DNA from 3 places in the Paenibacillus sp. B01 genome. Region 1 is predicted to be linked to each of the others. Evidence: riboswitches for the same ligand, from Rfam matches in the RefSeq annotation. Region 1 holds a riboswitch; each other region holds the start of a gene.
What was found. Region 1 has a riboswitch for cyclic di-AMP ahead of GE073_RS05245 (C40 family peptidase). Riboswitches for the same ligand answer to the same signal wherever they lie in the genome.
Positions count from the first base shown of each region.

Region 2: another riboswitch for cyclic di-AMP. It lies ahead of GE073_RS21890 (hypothetical protein); the one in region 1 lies ahead of GE073_RS05245 (C40 family peptidase).
Region 3: another riboswitch for cyclic di-AMP. It lies ahead of GE073_RS10385 (hypothetical protein); the one in region 1 lies ahead of GE073_RS05245 (C40 family peptidase).

Region 1 is NZ_CP045802.1:1,192,751-1,198,520, reverse strand. Features, by position in the region: gene GE073_RS05260 (DUF5693 family protein) at 1-803, opposite strand, end outside; gene GE073_RS05255 (response regulator transcription factor) at 1,305-2,009, opposite strand; gene GE073_RS05250 (cation diffusion facilitator family transporter) at 2,139-3,050, shown strand; gene GE073_RS05245 (C40 family peptidase) at 3,104-3,511, opposite strand; cyclic di-AMP (ydaO/yuaA leader) riboswitch at 3,548-3,684, opposite strand; gene GE073_RS05240 (M56 family metallopeptidase) at 3,817-4,671, opposite strand; gene GE073_RS05235 (BlaI/MecI/CopY family transcriptional regulator) at 4,664-5,104, opposite strand; gene qoxD (cytochrome aa3 quinol oxidase subunit IV) at 5,176-5,496, opposite strand; gene qoxC (cytochrome aa3 quinol oxidase subunit III) at 5,489-5,770, opposite strand, start outside.
Region 2 is NZ_CP045802.1:5,103,410-5,109,179, reverse strand. Features, by position in the region: gene GE073_RS21905 (alpha/beta hydrolase) at 1-725, opposite strand, end outside; gene GE073_RS21900 (IclR family transcriptional regulator) at 1,031-1,801, shown strand; gene GE073_RS21895 (dicarboxylate/amino acid:cation symporter) at 2,052-3,422, shown strand; gene GE073_RS21890 (hypothetical protein) at 3,580-4,170, opposite strand; cyclic di-AMP (ydaO/yuaA leader) riboswitch at 4,176-4,367, opposite strand; gene GE073_RS21885 (amidase domain-containing protein) at 4,576-5,694, shown strand.
Region 3 is NZ_CP045802.1:2,428,043-2,433,812, reverse strand. Features, by position in the region: gene kdpB (potassium-transporting ATPase subunit KdpB) at 1-849, opposite strand, end outside; gene kdpA (potassium-transporting ATPase subunit KdpA) at 880-2,547, opposite strand; gene GE073_RS26050 (potassium-transporting ATPase subunit F) at 2,572-2,652, opposite strand; gene GE073_RS10385 (hypothetical protein) at 2,753-3,190, opposite strand; cyclic di-AMP (ydaO/yuaA leader) riboswitch at 3,353-3,551, opposite strand; gene GE073_RS10380 (universal stress protein) at 3,880-4,536, shown strand; gene GE073_RS10375 (FAD/NAD(P)-binding protein) at 4,634-5,770, opposite strand, start outside.

The DNA.
Region 1 (5,770 bases):
TTAAATCCCAATTCCGGTTTGTTTAAATTTTCGATCGTTGCCAGTCCAATACCGTGTTTATTTAATAACGATGCAAAATTTTCAATACTCTTGTTTTTGTTTATGATATTATCCCCATAACCTTTAACAGCGTCACCTTCAAACAGTATCCGATTGACTCCTAGATTTTGAAACTTCGCCAGCATCCTCTCAGTCTCGACCGGATTGTAAGGTCTGTCGCGGTCAGATAGCCTCGGCATGATTTTAAACCCTTCATTGAGGAGTTGTTCAATTGCTATTGGATCGGGCTCCATTGTCTTAAGTGTGGCGTTTTCTATAGGGGTCTCCAACATAAGCCCTGTTTTCCCGCCATGCATCCAGGTACGAACAACTATACCCTCTTTATCGAATCTGTATTTAATCATGAACGTAAGTTGCCTGGCTTCTTCGGATCCCTCAAATAACAAATAAGTAAAATTTTGATTATGATTTGGGGGGTTACCCTTTAATTGATTCGCCTCTTGTTCTGTATACAGTACTAAACGTCCAGCTGTTGCTAGGTCCGATAATGTACTCTCTGAAACAACCATTGTTGTAATTCCAGCTCGTTTCAGCACAAGGAGTTGTGATTTTAAGTAATCGTCTTTTCTAGCTTGATAGGAACTAATTGTCACCAAATCACGATAATCAAACAGATATTCGATCTGTCTAGATGTACGCTCCATTTGCATCCGTGAAATACCAAACGGAATCGCAGCGACGACTCCTAATAAGGTTAGAATCCACAGCCATTTTTGAACATTCTGATTTCTGCCAGTTTGCACAGAAGTATCTCTCCTTACTTAACGTTCAATCATCCAGTAGAATAATTGTAACATATGAGAATGTATTCATACAAATGAGTAAAAATTGGCGATAAGCCCGATGGAGATGTGCAGAGGGTATCCCATTATTGTAGTGGCTACGGATGGAGCTAAGCTATGGTAAACGGTATCAATCGAGGAGTGGGTACCTGTTGTGTGGATGTGGGAGTAATTAGCGAAGCCAGAATTTCAACTGCTCTACAGAGCGATTGTCGCGCTGCACCAAGCCGGAATCTTCACCCCCTTTAGCGGTCAGCATCATCCCGTCCATCCCAACTCAAAAATAAGAAGAATACGTCTACCGTCATCAAATCTTATTACACGTTGCGTTTTTATGATCACTTATCCTTGTCCCCTTTGTCCATATACGAGATTACTGCCCACTTGCGGGTTTGATCTAGGATAATTGCCACAAAAGCAATCAAATAATAATAAATCACGCTTATCGCCCCTAAACGAGTGTTATTTCATGAACTTATAACCAACCCCCCAGACCGTTACGATCATTGCAGCCGCATCTGGCGAAAAATGATTTAACTTTTCTCGAATCCGTTTTACGTGTGTATCAACGGTCCGTACATCATATCTGTACTCATAATGCCAAACATCGGCAAGCAGTTCTTCGCGCGAAAATACTTTATCAGGTCTTCTTGATAAATAATGCAGCAAATCAAACTCTTTCGGTGTCAAGAGCACTTCTTGCCCGGCAGCCCTCACACGTCGTGCATCTCCCTCAATCACTAAGAACGGATAGACAACATTCTTTTCTAATTGTTTAACGGGAAACTCATGACCTGAAGATCGTTTCAGAACCGCTCTAACTCGATATATCACTTCACGCGGACTAAAGGGCTTTACAACATAATCATCCGCCCCGGCTTTAAATGCTTTTAATCGACTGTCCTCTTCCCCTTTAGCTGTCAACATAATGATCGGGGTATTCTTCATCCTTCGCAAATGGCTGCATACTTTAATTCCATCCATTCCAGGAATCATGACATCAAGTAAAATAATATCATACCTGTCCTCAGTGGCCATTTGGAGTGCAGTTTGGCCATCCACTGCTTCCCTTACGATGTATCCCTCCTTCTGAAGGTACATTCGGAGAACTCGTCTGATTCGTTCCTCATCGTCAACGACAAGAACTGTTAAGGATTGTCCGTACATGTTATGCCCCTTCCGACTTTCTAAGTAATAAATAATCATATATTCATATGATGGACAGTAATGCTGAATAGACCCAATTCTCGTTGGGTATATTATTTCTAAACATGCTATTGAGAGAGGTGGATACCTATGGGTCACTCCCATGATCATGCTGGACATGCTCACGGCCCAGCCAATTATAATAAAGCTTTTCTCATTGGTATTATATTGAACACTGCCTTTGTGATTACCGAAGCGACCTACGGTGTATTAAGCCATTCTCTTGCTTTAATCGCGGATGCCGGCCATAATCTAAGCGATGTCCTTGCCCTTGTTCTTTCTTGGATCGCAAGTTTGCTTGCCAAAAAAGAACCATCAAAACGTCGAACCTACGGTTATAGACGTTCTTCCATCCTAGCGGCCTTATTCAATGCGATTTTTTTATTAGTCGCTATTGGCGCAATTGCCTGGGAGGCTTTGCAACGCTTTGGTGATCCGGCGCCCGTAACTGGAAACACGGTTATCTGGGTTGCCACAGTAGGCATTATTATAAACACATTTACTGCACTCATGTTCCTTAGCGGCAGCAAGGGAGATATCAATATCCGCGGCGCATTCCTACATATGGCGGCTGATGCAGGTGTATCTCTAGGTGTCGTTATTGCCGGATTCGTTATATTGTGGACCAACTGGCTTTGGCTTGATCCGGTAATAAGCCTCGTCATTGTACTTGTTATATTCATAAGTACGTGGGGGTTATTAAAAGAATCGTTTAATCTGTCCTTAGATGCGGTGCCCAGTGGAATTAACTACTCACTCGTGAAGGAATATTTCGATAGGATTCCTTCCGTCATCAATACGCACGATCTTCACATTTGGGGAATAAGCACGACAGAAAATGCTTTAACAGTGCATCTGATCGTTTCAGATTCAATTAATCGGGATGAACTTATGAAGCGATGCTCAGCGGATTTACATGAAAAATTTAATATTGACCATGCCACGATTCAGTTGGAATCCAGCCTGTATGACTGCCCTCTAGCTCCAGATCACGTAATATAAGTAGAAATAAAAATGCAGTTCTTCGTTCGCGCCGAAGAACTGCATTTCTGCCATTATGTGGAGGAAATGACCCGGCGTGCGGTGACATAACGGGATTCATAATAGGAATCACTCATCTTGCTCACGATGACTCCTTTACTGCTGGATGAGTGAGCAAATTTCCCTCCGCCTAAATAAATACCAGCGTGAGAAATCCCCTTTCCACTCGTATTAAAAAACACAAGATCACCCTGTTTTAGGTCCTCTTTAGCAACCTCAACGCCTTCTTTAGCTTGCGTTTGAGAAGTTCGTGGCAGTTTAATCTCATACTGCTTGAATATATATATTATAAATCCCGAACAGTCAAAACCAGCTGAGCTCGTCCCTCCCCATTTATAAGGAACCCCAAGCACTTCATCAACTGCATCTTGCAAATCCCCTTCTGCAGCGAATGTTTGCTGCCCTCCAAAAATCAATGCCATACAAATTGCAATTACTGATAATGCCTTCTGCAATGCCCTTTCTCCCTTCGCAGCCTACCGAGTTAGCTTAAGGGTTCGGTTGAAGGTACCCTATAATTCCAAAGAATTAATTCACCCACATTATTAATGGTTCCCCGGCTTCTCAGATACTGAGAATTAAGCATTAATTATTCTACGATATGTAGTTTAATTCGATCTAATTCCCCCCTTTTCCTTTCTACTTATGATTAGAATCCTTTCATTTTCGTCAATCCAGATCAGAACCTGTCAGATTCTTGTCGGACTCTTAAGGTTCTGCTCCTAATCTAGACATGACTCAAAAAAGGGATGATCAACACTATAATCAAGACAGGTATTGATAACATCATTTGCCTTTTAGTAACGATCGTTATCTGCAAGCTACTCGAAGGATCTAAAATCTGTTTAATCCTGAAGTTCACGGCATCTTCAGCAAAATAAACTGTACCTTTCGTTGCTACTGTTTGGTTCTGGTGGTGAAGTAAAACTAGCAGCGCATTCCCCAGTGGCTTCGCACTGTTCATTTGACGCATCGCATATCGGTCTGCCATTAATTCCATCCATACGGAGTAATATTTCACCAAAGCCTCGATAACGGGCAAATACATAAAGCTCTTCCTAGTAAGCGTTAGTATAAGGTTTTGCAAGGGATGATAAAAACGACAGTGGTAAACTTCATGCCAAATGATGGCTTGAAGTTCATTTTTCCCAAGCACTTCAATTGCTCCGGTCGATAATACGATTTTCGGTTTCAATGCGCCCACCGCCATGGCAACAAAGGAGGGGGTCGATATGACAGTAATCCTCATATTTTCCTCAGGGAATAAAGCTTGCCACTCTCTGGACAACTCATGATTCGAGAATCTTCTCATTGATAATTCCAGGCGAAAATGTAACACTGCTTGTGAAATCAGATGGTAAAAGAATACTGCCGAAGAGTATAGGATAAGTCCATTAAAAAGTCTTTCATAAAGCATATGGTTGCTGAAAATATCAAACATAACCTGCCCTATCCAGTGTAACAAATCCGTGCTTTCCGGAACGTCTCGCAGCTGATGAAGTACACTAGATCCCATCTGATAGACCACCCAACCCACAATACAGAAAAGCAGGATCAAAATGTTTCTCGGTTTCTTAATCATGATTACCTTCATTCCTGTCGTCGAGTTCACTTAGCTTATCACGTAGTTTGTCTATTAATAGTGAATCCACCTGGTCAATACGATCCAGAAAATGACTTACGATCAGCGCATCAAAATCCTGAAATAGCCCTTCAGTAACGGCTTTGGTTTGTTCCATAATAAACTGGTCCTTATTTTGTACTGGATAAAAAAAGGTCAATTTATTCCGTCCGCCGCCACTCGTTTCTTTTCGAAGATGTCCCTTTTCCGCTAAACGAATCATGACCGTCATTACGGCAGTTAAGGAGATGGGATCTTCTTGGTTTATAATTTCATGCAATTGTTTGATGGTCAGTTTCTCTTTCTGCCAAATAATCTCCATAATCTTGGCTTCAAGTGAGCCAAAAAATCGATGCAAGCCTTCTTCATTAACGTTGTATTTATTTATTCGCAATTCTCTTTTCCTCCCGAACAGCTTTCTCTCATTTTAGCATGTCCAGTTGGATAGACAAAGAGCCGGGTAATTTAAGAGTGTCCTGAGGCTAGTACCCATACCGAACCTGCAACGACTGTGATCGCAATAAAGACTGCGAATAAAATCGTGCTGGTTTGTATCTTGCTATTTGCGCTTTCCGTTATATGCATGAACATCAATAACTGAAGAGCGGCTTGCAAGAATGCAAAACTATAAATGATGACCAGAATCGTTGAAGTAGAAAAACTCGATCCGAACGTAACAATTAAAGCAAGTACAGTAAGTAAAATTGAGAACAAATAGCCAATTAAGTGGCTCCACGGAAAACCTTTGTGAACCTTTATTGATGCTACAGCCTTCTCATTATCCATTGTTCACCATTCCTGTCAGGTAGACTCCTGTGAATATGAATATCCACACCACATCAAGAAAGTGCCAATATAAGCTTGAAATAAATACTTTGGATGAGGTTTCGGGTGTCAGTCCCTTTCTCCACAGTTGCAATAGTATGAGTATCATCCAGCCTATACCGAAAGTAACATGTACGCCATGCGTGCCGGCAAGAACAAAAAATGCAGACCAGAATGCACTGGTACCCAGTGTGGCGCCTTCATGAATATAGTTGACGAATTCATAAATCTCGTA
Region 2 (5,770 bases), 3.9 Mb from region 1:
AGCGGCAGCGACAGGCGCGGCAGGTCGATGATGTTGCGCACGTTGTCGAACAGCGTGTCGGGGCTGGCCACGAAGGTGCTGTCGAGGATCATCGCATCGATCGCATCCGTCTGCAGGGCGGCCTGCAGCGCCGTGCCGGCGCCCATGCTGAAGCCCCAGACGACGACTTCCTTGGAGCCGTTCGCGCGGACGTAGTCGACGGCGGCGAGCAGCTGCTGAGACTCCTCCCAGCCGCCGGTCGCCGGAGCGCGGTACTGCTGGGAGGCATAGCCGTAATCGAACATCAGGACATTATAGTTCAGCCGGTGGAGCAGGCTGGCGAGGTCGTACATCGGCACCCACGTCTCCTCGCGGTTCGCGCCGTAGCCGTGGCTCAGCACGATCGTCCGCTCGGACTCGCTCTGGATCGAGCGGCCGGGGGAGGAGGGGATGTACCAGCCGCTTACGGTCGTGCGTCCGCTGAGGCTCGGGAAGGTCACGTCTTCATAAGCGAGGCCTTTGGCCTCCATCGGATTGGAATGGACCGGGGCGACATAGGGATACGCGACCATCCAGGCGATATAGCCGTGGAAGGCGACAATCAGCAGCAGCAGCAGGGCGGCGCCGGCCGACACGGCGGCTACGAGCGCATTGCGGCGCGTGTCGCGGCGAGGAAGCACGGAAGAGAGGGACGGGTCCAGCTGCAGCGGCGAGTTCAGCGGCGTATGCAGGGCAGAGCTGCTCATTTCGTCTTCCCCTCCCTTGTTTTGTAAGCGTTCTAGATCCTATGTACTACTACTGTATGCGTCTATTGTCCGGGCTGTCAATTCATGTCGAGCAATTGTTAAGCACTTGTAATGTTGCCGTAAAATGAAGCCGTTTCTTTACGAGATAAAGGAAACGAGTTATACTAGGAGAATCTTAGTTTCACTGAATGAAACCGAATCGGGGTAGACGGACTCCGCTTTCTCCCCTATAATGATAATGATTCTCAATGAGAACGGAGGAGCGTCATGGCCTTCTCCGCCCCGGAAAGAAAGCAGGTGAGCGCATGGAACCGTCCCGTAGCGGCAAGGCCGAGGATGGAAAATCGAATGTAAGGGCCGTCGAGAGGGCGCTGGATATCCTGCTCTGCTTTACGACGGAGAGCGACCTGCCGATGACCGAGATCGCGGAGCGGGTCGGGCTGCACAAGAGCACCGTACACCGGATGCTGGCGACGCTGGAGGACAAGGGCTTCCTCGAGCGCGACCGCAGCTCCGAGCGCTACCGGCTCGGCATGCGCATCTGGGAGCTGTCGGCGCATCGGTCGCGGTCGGGCGACCCGGCGGTCATCTGCCTGCCGGAGATGGAGAGGCTGCGCGACACGCTCGGGGAGACGGTGAGCCTGTACGTGCGGGACGGCAGCGAGCGGATCCGCATCCAGGCCGTGCAGAGCAACCAGGCGATCCGGCGCGTGGCGCCGGTCGGCGTGCGGCTGCCGCTGTACGTCGGAGCCTCGAGCAAGGTGCTCATCGCTTTTGCCGAGCCGGCGCTGGCGGCGCAGATGATGTCCTTGGAGGCGCTGCCGCAAGGAATCGACCCGCAGTCGTTCCGCGAGCAGCTGGAGGAGATCCGTCGGCTCGGCTACGCGACGAGCATGGAGGAGCGCGAGCCGGGAGCGGCGGCGCTGTCGGCTCCGGTGTTCGACCGCAGCGGTCGGCTGGCGGCGGCGCTGTCCGTATCGGGACCGGCCGCGCGCTTCACGCCGGCCATCATACGCGAGCAGTCGGCGCTCGTCGTCCAGTCGGCGACGCGCATGGGCGCGATGCTGCCGGGCTGAGCGCCCTCGATTATGGCGTCTGCACAGGGATGCGGCGCCGATCCGGTTTCCTATTACCCGCAGAGGCGGCCTGTGAAGGCGCCGGGCTCTGCGGGTTTTTTGGCGCGGGAGCTTGGAGTGCCTTGATTCGGCGAGCTGGAGGCGTCGAAGCTTCATGCCAATTATTATTCACGGGCTAAATAAACGTTGACATAAGAAGTCAACCTCGCTAGTATACTATAGCATAGTAAATCACTAGGATATGAAGGGGATGGACTCATTGCCTGAAAACAACAACCTCGTGCATGCGTTCCAGACGAACTGGATCAGCCTGCTTGTCTCCCTCATCGTCATCGGACTGCTCGTCTGGCTGGCGCGGCGCCGCGTCGGCTTCGGCTATCGGGTGCTGCTCGCGCTCGGCATAGGCCTCGTCGTCGGCGTGACGCTGAACTCCTTGGAGATCGACGCCACGAGCATCAGCACGCTCGGCTCCATTTACGTCAACCTCATCAAAATGCTCGTCATCCCGCTCGTCGCCGTGCTGGTCGTCTCCAGCATCTCGTCGATCTCGAGCCTCGGGCAGCTGCGCAAGATCGGCACCAAGACGATCCTGCTCTTCATCGGCACGACCGGCGTGGCAGCGCTGATCGGCCTGCTCGTGGCGCTGGCGTTCAACCCGGGCTCGGGCATCGCCCAGGAGACGCCGGAAGGGTATGAGGCGCGGACGATTCCGACGTTCTCCGAGGTCATCCTGAACCTCGTGCCGTCCAACCCGATCGGCGACATGGCCGACGCCAAGGTCGTGCCGGTGCTGATCTTCGCGATCTTCATCGCCGTCGCCATCGTGCAGCTCAGCTCGCGCAAGCCGGAGGCGGCCGAGCCGGTGCGCCAAGTCATCGAATCGCTCAAGCAGGTCATGAACCAGGTGACCAAGTACATCATCCGCCTGACGCCATACGGCGTGTATGCGCTGATCGGCTCGATGGCCGCGCGCTACGGCTTCGATACGCTCAAGCCGCTCATCAGCCTCATTCTCGCGACGTATGTCGCGCTGCTGCTGCACTTCATCCTGACGTTCGGCTCGCTCGTCACGTTCTGGGCGAAGCTCAATCCGTTCAAGTTCCTGCGCAAGATCTACCCGACGATCGCCGTCGCCTTCACGACGCGCAGCAGCTACGCGACGCTGCCGGTCAACCTGGAGGTCATCACCAAGCGGCTGCGCGTGTCGCCGCGCATCGCCAGCTTCGTCGCGCCGCTCGGCGCGACGATGAACATGAACGGCTGCGGCGGCGTCTGGCCGGCGGTCGTGGCGATCTTCGTCGCCGAGGTGTACGGCGTGCCGCTCGGCATCTCCGACTACATCCTGATCGTGCTCGTCAGCACGATCTCCTCGATCGGCGTCGCCGGCGTGCCGGGACCGGCGTCGATCTCGACGACGGTCGTCCTGACCGCGCTCGGCCTGCCGCTGGAAGGGCTCGGCCTCGTGCTCGCGATCGACGCCGTCGTCGACATGGGCCGCACGGCGGTCAACGCGACCGGCACGACCGTGTCGTCGCTGCTCGTCGCCGTGTCGGAAGACGAGTTCGACCGCGAGAGCTACAACCGCGACGAGGAAGAGGAGCTGGAGCTGAGCCACGCGTAAAGCAGGGCGCAGCGGAATGAACGGGACGAAGCGGAGCCGGCTCCGCTTCGTCCCTGTTTTCAACCCCATGAACGCAGCGAAGCCCCCGAGGGACATGGCCCTTCGGGGGCTTCCTGCATGAGCGGATCATGCGGCAGGGATCAGCGGGTTGCCTGGATTACATCGAGTGCTGGATATGGATGTCGGAAGATTCGATGAGGTAGTGCCTTCTCCAGAAGGCGGTGGCGGGAAAGGGCATCGCTTCTCTGGAGCCGGGCTCCAGAGCCTTGCGCAAAAGACGGTCCCGATGATCGCTGATCCACTCGGCGTCATAATAGAGCACCGACATGACCTCGTCGCTCGGAACGCCGACGAACGATTGGAACCAGCCGCTCCAGCTCTGCCAGTCGGCGGGAGCCTCGGAGTAGGACATCGTGACGACGGCACGGTGCAGGCTTGAGCCTGCATAAAGATGAAGCGCGACCAGATAGTCGCCGCTGCCGCCTGCAAGCATCGCCGTGGTGCGGCTGATGAACAGGTCGATGCGGCGGATGCGGCGGTCGGGAGCGAGCGGCTCCTCGACCAGAAGAGCAGCGTGGCGGGCGTCGTGCCCCGCCTCCTCGATGACCTCGGACGCATCCAGTACGACCGGAAGCGGCAGCGAGGCGGAGCAGGCGATTTCCTGCTCGGCGCAACAGGCGGCGGAGCGGTGGACGGCTCGCAGCCGTCTCGGCTCCGGACCGCCGGTGAAGCGTTCCTGCAAAGACATGGTCGAACCTCTCCTTTGGTTGCTTACGGGGTTAGCTGACGGATTCGGGCCAAGAGAGTAGCCCTACCAGGCGCAGTCCGCGGCGGCTTCGGCAGCCGCGCGTCGGGTGCGCGCCGGATTCACCCCGGCAGGCGCGACAAGGCGCCTGCGGTTGGTTCCCCCGCTTCCACTTTCGTGGAATTCAGCAGAATAGAAATGTGCTGAACTTTATCATACTTCAGGCCGGCCTGTCTTGTAAAAGGCTATATTTAGCGAAAATTCGATGAAATGCTGTCGGGAACTCGTCCATGCGGACCCATCGTCGCTCTAAAGCGCTCTCATGGAAAAGGATCATAATCCGGAGCGCATCCGTCATAGGATGGAAATTAAGATGGAGAAATAGCGCTTCGGAGAGGATGGGGAAGGATGGCGCGGATCAAGGTGGGAAAAAGGCCTCCGCAAGCCGATGCCGGCGGGGAGGAGCGACGGAGCGAGCCGCCCGCAGGCTGGCGCGGCGCCGTGCAGCATTATGTGCAGGCCTGCAACCAGGCCGAGGTGGAGCTGCGCGACAGCGCGCTCGCCGGAATCATGACGGACGCGGACCATCGGCTGCGCCTGCTGCACCGGCTCCAGCGGCAGCGAGAGCGGGCCGAGGAGCGGGATCTGCTCACCTCCCAATGCGAGACGCGGGCCGCGCTGGTCAAGGTCAACGAATCCGGCGCGGAGGTGTCGGTCGTGCTCCAGCTGCATCTGAAGCGGCATGTCCAGCACAAAGGCCGCCAGTATACGGAGGAGCGGATCGAGCGCGAGCGGATATGGCTCGCACCGGCCGGCGCGGACGGGAGCTGGCGGCTGACGCGGGTCGAGCCGCTCGTCGGCGAGCGGCGGCCGCGCTACGGCCATGCCGCGGCGGACAGCGCGCTCGCCGAGCACCGCTCCTACGGCAACGGCGGCGGCAGCGGCATCCAGCCGCCCGGCGCGCCGCGTCCTTTCCTTAACTATGGCGTCGTTCCGCGCATCAACACCCGCTCCCGCGCCGCCCGGTACCGGCGCGAGCTGGTCGCGGCCTACGCGGACCAGTGGTGGAACGAGCCGAATCCCGCTTACGAGGAATTCGAGGTCAACTGCACCAATTATGTGTCGCAGTGCGTCTTTGCAGGGGAAGCGCCGATGAACTATACTGGGAAAAGGGAATCCGGCTGGTGGTACAAGGGACGGACGGGCGGCCAGGAGCAGTGGAGCTACAGCTGGGCCGTGTCCAACGCGTTCCAGCTCTACTTGAGCTTTCCGCGCTCGTCCGGCATGCGGGCGACGCCGGTGGAGAGCGCGGCGGAGCTGGAGCTCGGCGACGTGATCACCTACGACTGGAACGGCGACGGCCGCTTCCAGCATACGACGGTCGTGACGGCGTTCGACGGGGACGGCATGCCGCTCGTCAACGCCAATACGGTGCCGAGCCGCCACCGCTACTGGGACTACAAGGATTCGTACGCGTGGACGGAGCAGACCCGCTACCGGTTCTATCATTTGAGCGACAGCATGTAGCACGGCCAGGATGCCGGCAGCCGGTCCGCATGGGCGGACCCGGTTGTTGGCATCCTAATTTCTAGAGGGTACCGGA
Region 3 (5,770 bases), 1.2 Mb from region 1:
GACGTTGAACTGCGTCACGCGGTCCATGCCGGCGATGCCGATCGCCGACAGCAGGCCGCCGATCGTCGTCGGGATGAGGCAGACGAGCAGGGCGATCAGCACCGGCACCTCCAGCTTCACCCCGAGGAAGCCCCCGAGGAACGGCAGGCTCGCCACGACCATCAGGAAAATAAGCGTCAAGCTCGTCAGCACCGTGCTGAGCGCGATCTCGTTCGGCGTCTTCTGCCGCTTCGCTCCCTCGACGAGAGCGATCATGCGGTCAAGGAACGACTCGCCCGGATCGCTCGTCATGCGGACGCGGATCGAGTCGCTGAGCACCTTGGTCCCTCCGGTAACGGAGGAGAAGTCGCCTCCCGCCTCCTTGATGACCGGAGCGGACTCGCCGGTGATCGCGGACTCGTCGACGGACGCGAGTCCCTCGATGACCTCGCCGTCGCCGGGAATCCACTGGCCGGCCTCGACGCGCACGACATCGCCCTTGCGCAGCTCGCTCGCCGGCACCTCCTTGAGGCCCGCCGAGCCGCTCTCGCGGAAGGCGACGACGTCGCGCTTGGAGCGCTTGAGCGAGTCGGCCTGCGCCTTGCCGCGGCCTTCCGCCAGCGCCTCCGCGAAGTTCGCGAACAGCAGCGTCACCAGCAGGATCGCGGCGACGACGACGTTGAACCAGGCCGGCGTGCCGCCCCCGAACGCATCCGGGACGACGGCGAGCAGCAGCGTGACGGCGAAGCCGATCTCGACGACGAACATGACCGGGTTGCGGACCATCACCCGCGGATCCAGCTTCAGGACCGATTCCTTCAGAGCCTGGCGGACGATCGGTCCGCCAAGCGTCGATCTATTTTGGCTCATGGCTAGCTCTCCTCTTTTCTGTCCGTTCGGCTATGGCTTCAGCGTCAGCTGCTCGGCGATCGGCCCCAGCACGAGGCTCGGGAAGTACGTCAGCGCGCCGACGATGAGCACGGTGCCGAGAAAGACGGCGCCGAACGTAGCCGAATCGGTGCGGAACGTGCCGATCGTCTCCGGCACGGCCTTTTTGGCGGCGAGCGAGCCCGCGACCGCAAGCAGCGTGATGATGGAGACGTACCGCCCCAGATACATGACGATGCCGGTGCTGAGGTTCCAGAACGGCGTATTGTCGCCTAGTCCCTCGAAGCCGGAGCCGTTGTTGGCCGCGGACGACGTGAACTCGTAGAGCGCCTGGGTAAGGCCATGGTAGCCCGGGTTCGAGATCGTATCGGGATAAGCATAAAGAGCGGCGGCCGTCGGCAGCAGGATGAGCGCCGGCTGCACGAGCAGCGTCAGCGCGATCAGCTTCATTTCGCGACCCTCCAGCTTCTTGCCGAGAAACTCCGGCGTCCGGCCGACCATCAGGCCGGAGAGGAACACCGCCATCAGCGCGTACAGCAGCACGTTCATGAGGCCGACGCCGGAGCCGCCGAACACGGTGTTCAGCATCATGTTCATGAGCGGCACCATGCCGCCGAGCGGCGTGAACGAGTCGTGCATCGAGTTGACGGCGCCGGTTTCGGAGGCGGTCGTCACGACTGAATAGAGCGCGGATTGCGGCACGCCGAAGCGGGTTTCCTTTCCTTCCATGCTTCCTTGGCCGGAATCATAGCCGAGCGCCGCGATCGCGGGGTTCGCCTCCTGCTCGGCCGTCAGCGAGACGCCCAGCATGACGACGAATAGCAGCGCCATGGAGACGAACAGCACCCGCCCCTGCTTCGGGTTGCCGACGAGCTTGCCGTACGCGAACGGCAGCGCCGTCGGCACGAGCAGCATGAGCAGCATCTGCAGCAGGTTGCTGATCGCGTCGGGGTTTTCGAACGGATGCGCGGAGTTGACGCCCATATGGCCGCCGCCGTTGTTGCCGAGCTCCTTGATGGCGAGCAGCGAGGCGACCGGACCGCGCGCGATCGTCTGCTCCCCGCCCTCCAGCGTCTGCGCGGCGGCAGACGGCTCCAGCGTCTGCGGCACGCCGAGCGCGACGAAGACGAGCGCCAGCACAAAAGCGATCGGCAGCAGCACCCGCGTGATCGAGCGAACGAGATCGACGAAGAAATGGCCCATCGGCTTGCCGGCCAGCCCTCTCATGAACGCCATCGCCGCGCACAGCCCCGTCGCCGGCGAGACGAACATCATGAACACGATCGCGATCATTTGGGACAGATAGGATAAGCCGCTTTCGCCGCTGTAATGCTGCAGGTTCGTATTGGTCATGAAGCTGATCGTCGTGTTGAACGCGAGCCGCGGCTCCATGTTCGCGATCCCGCTCGGATTGAGCGGGAGATAGGCTTGCGTGCGGAAGACGGCGTAGACGAGCAGCAGCATGACTCCGTTGCTGACGATCAGCGCCGCGGCGTAGGCTTTCCAGCTCTGGCTTCCGGGGCGGATGCCCCCGAGGCGGTAGATCAGCCGCTCCGCCGGGCCGAAGACGCGGTCGAGGCCGGTCGGCTCCAGGCTGTAGGCCCGATAGAGATACAGTCCCGCCGGCTTGGCCAGCAGCAGCACGAGCAGCAGCGTGATTGCGATGGATAGTCCTGCCATCATGGGAGGTGGCTCCTTCTTGGGTCAGAATTGGTCGGGGTGAAGCAAGACGTAGACGAGGTAGAGGAACACGGCCGCGACGACAACCCACAGGAGCGCGATCATCGTTCCTCGCGTCCTTCCTGCGCCTGCTTGCCGCACCAGGCGAGCAGGCCGAGCATCGCGGCGGTCAATCCGATCAGCAAGGCGAGCATGCCGATATCCATCATGTGAATGGCTCCTTTTCCTTGTCTTGGCGGGCTTCGTCCTGAATGAGGTAAAAGACGTCCTGCCCGTTTGTATGAATGACATAATCCGCTCCGAGCGACTTGTAGACGCCGCCCGAGCCGCGGCCTTGCGTGACGACGAAGATGCTGCGGCCGGTCCAGCCGCGGAAAATCTGCACATAGCGGCAGCAGAGAGCGAGGCTGCTCTCGAACAGGTAGACGTTGCCGCATCGGCATTCAGGCGCCGGATTGCGGTCCTTTTCGGCCGTATCGATTTGCATGATTCGACCTAAGCCGAGGCGCTCCAGCCGCTGCCTTTCGCGGCGGCTGTTGACGACTGCGGCGCAAGGAATCCGCATGCGCTTCAGCTGCATCAGGAAGCGTTCGCCGGCCGCCGTGGCCGGCGAGACGAGTATCGTTTCGGGATCGAGATCCATGGTGGTTCTCCTTCGGGTGGCGAGGGCGGCGGACGGCTGCGGACCGGGATCCGCTTCGGAAAAAAGCGCGCAAAAAACCACAGAGGCAGCGGCCCCTGTGGTCTTGGTCAGATCACAAGCGTCATCATCCTCTCTCCCGATCGGAGCACGGCGCGCTATGGCGCGCGCCGCCTCCTGCGCTTACGAGGTTAGCTGTCGGATTCGGACGGTGAGAGTCGCCCTACCCGAGGCAGACGGATTCCATGGATCCGCTCCCCCGGGATTCACCCCTGGAGCTGCGGCGGCCGACTCTCACATCGGCGGCCGCAGGCTCCGCTTGGTTCCCCCGTTTTCCATTTCGGAAACTCAGCGTTGTCAAAAGCTGGTCTGGCTAGCTGAGACGAATCTTACACCCGGACTTTTCGGAAAGTAAAGCCGGGCCAGCGGCGAAAATCCGGCCGCGATCGCGCTTGTCGAGCAAGAAAGGCCGATCGATCTCCATTTCTCTCTCTGAATCTCGCTCATTCTCTCGAATTCATCTCGACGCATGCCAAAAACCCGCCTCCATCGCCGATTTCATTCTCGGCAAACGAAGGCGATGGTCGCGCTTACATGAAGCGGGACGGCTGAATTCCGCCTGCGCCGCCTTTTACAGACCGCCCTCTCGTCGCGTAGGATGAGCAGCAAAAAAAAGTGAAGGAGCAATTGCCATGCCCAAATCGGAACACATCCTCGTCTGCCTGTCGTACGGCCCGCACGGAGAGCGCCTCATCCGCCGCGGCGCCGAGCTTGCCGCGGCGGCGGGCAGCCGCTTGGTCGTCCTGAGCGTGGTGTCGGACGTCGAGGCGGCGCCCGGCTCGGCGCAGGAGGAATGGCAGCGCGTCTGGCGCGACGCCGCGGCCGAAGCAGGCGCGGAATTCCGGGCGGTGCCGTCCGCAGGCCGCAAGGCCGTCGACGTCATCGCCCATACGGCGATGATCGAGCGCATGACGCAGATCGTCGTCGGACAGCCCGTGCCGACGCGCTGGGAGGAGCGGTTCCACGCCTCCTTCGTCGACGCGCTGCTGCGCCGGATCGGCCAGACCGATCTGCATGTCGTCGCCGTGCAGCGGCTGGACGAGGAGCTGGAGCGGACCCATGAGCGCGGCGTCCGCGTCGCGGTCGCCGCGCGGGACGGCGGCTACGTCATCCAGAGGACCTTGGACAAGAATGGATGCTCCGGCGTCTTTTTCCGCAGCCGCGATACCGAGTTCGAGCATGGCCTGCTGAAGCTCAAGGACGGCAGCAGCCGCAGCCGCGCCTTCAAGGTGCGTCACGGCGCCGTCGTCGATCCCGAATTCCCGGCCTTCTGGCGGAGCAGAAGCTAGGGCGTGTTTGCATAACCCGAAGCGGGATTGCAAACACGCCCTAAGGAGACGTTTTTACGCGATTTTTATTTGGCAGACCGGGTCGCCGGGCGTAAGATCAGCTTAACGAATCCATCCAGCCCGTGAACTCCAGCTCGTCGTACCGGTAGAACTGATCCAGAATCCGCTCGCGATCGTCGAGGAACAGCCCGCCCGCGACCTCCGACACGAGCTTCGGTATCGCATGGCGCATGCCCGACAGCGCGGAGGCGGATAGGCCGCAGCTGATCATCGCGGAGTAGTTGAACGTGTGGAGGCCGTGCAGCCGCGACGCGCCCTCCTCGTCCCGGCTCGTGAAGGCGAAGCCCGGCGTCAAATACGGATGGGCGTCGAGCACGGGGCTCGCGATGTCCGCCGGCGCCTCGTACCGGTCGCCCCAGCGGGCGATATGGCGCTCGACCAGCCGCAGCTCGGGACGCAGCGCCGGGTCGGTCAGCAGCCCGGTGCTGACGACGAGGAAGTCGAACGCCTCCTCGCCCTGCGGCGTCGTCACGACGGCCCGCTCTCCTTCCGTCCGCACCGCGAGCCAAGGCGCTCCGACGTGGAGCCGGAAGCCCGGCCAGGCGGCCGCCCGCTGGAACGTGTCGTTCGTCGGCGGCTGGTTGTGCTTGAAGAAATGCGCCATGACGGCGTACTTGTCCTCGTCGGACAGCCGCGGGAAATGCTCGATCATGCCCGAGTGCTCCATCTGCCGGATCGGATTGATGCGCGGCAGCTCCGGCCGGCGGACGAATACATGCGCCTCCGCGACGCCCGCGGCCAAGGCGAAGCTGGCGTTGTCGAACGCCGACGCGCCTCCGCCGAGCACGGCGATCCGCTTGCCGCGCAGCGCCTCGAAGTCAATCGCCTCGGACGTATGCGCGTACAGCTCGCGCGGCACATGGCGCGACACGAGCGGCGGCACATGCCACTCCCCGCCGCCCTGGATGCCGGTCGCGAGGATGACCTTGCGGGCGAGCAGCTGCGGAGCCGGCGCGCCGGGGCCTTCGAGATGGAGCCGGTAAAGGCCCTTCTCCAGCGGCTCGACGAGCGTCAGCCGCGTCTCGTTGACGACAGGCAGGTTCAGCACCCGGCGGTACCAGCGCAAGTAGCTCATCCAGTCCCCGCGCGGAATTTTGTCGATCGCCTCCCAGCCCTCCTCGCCTGCCTGCGCCTCCCACCAGGCGCGGAACGTGAGCGACGGAACGCCGAGATC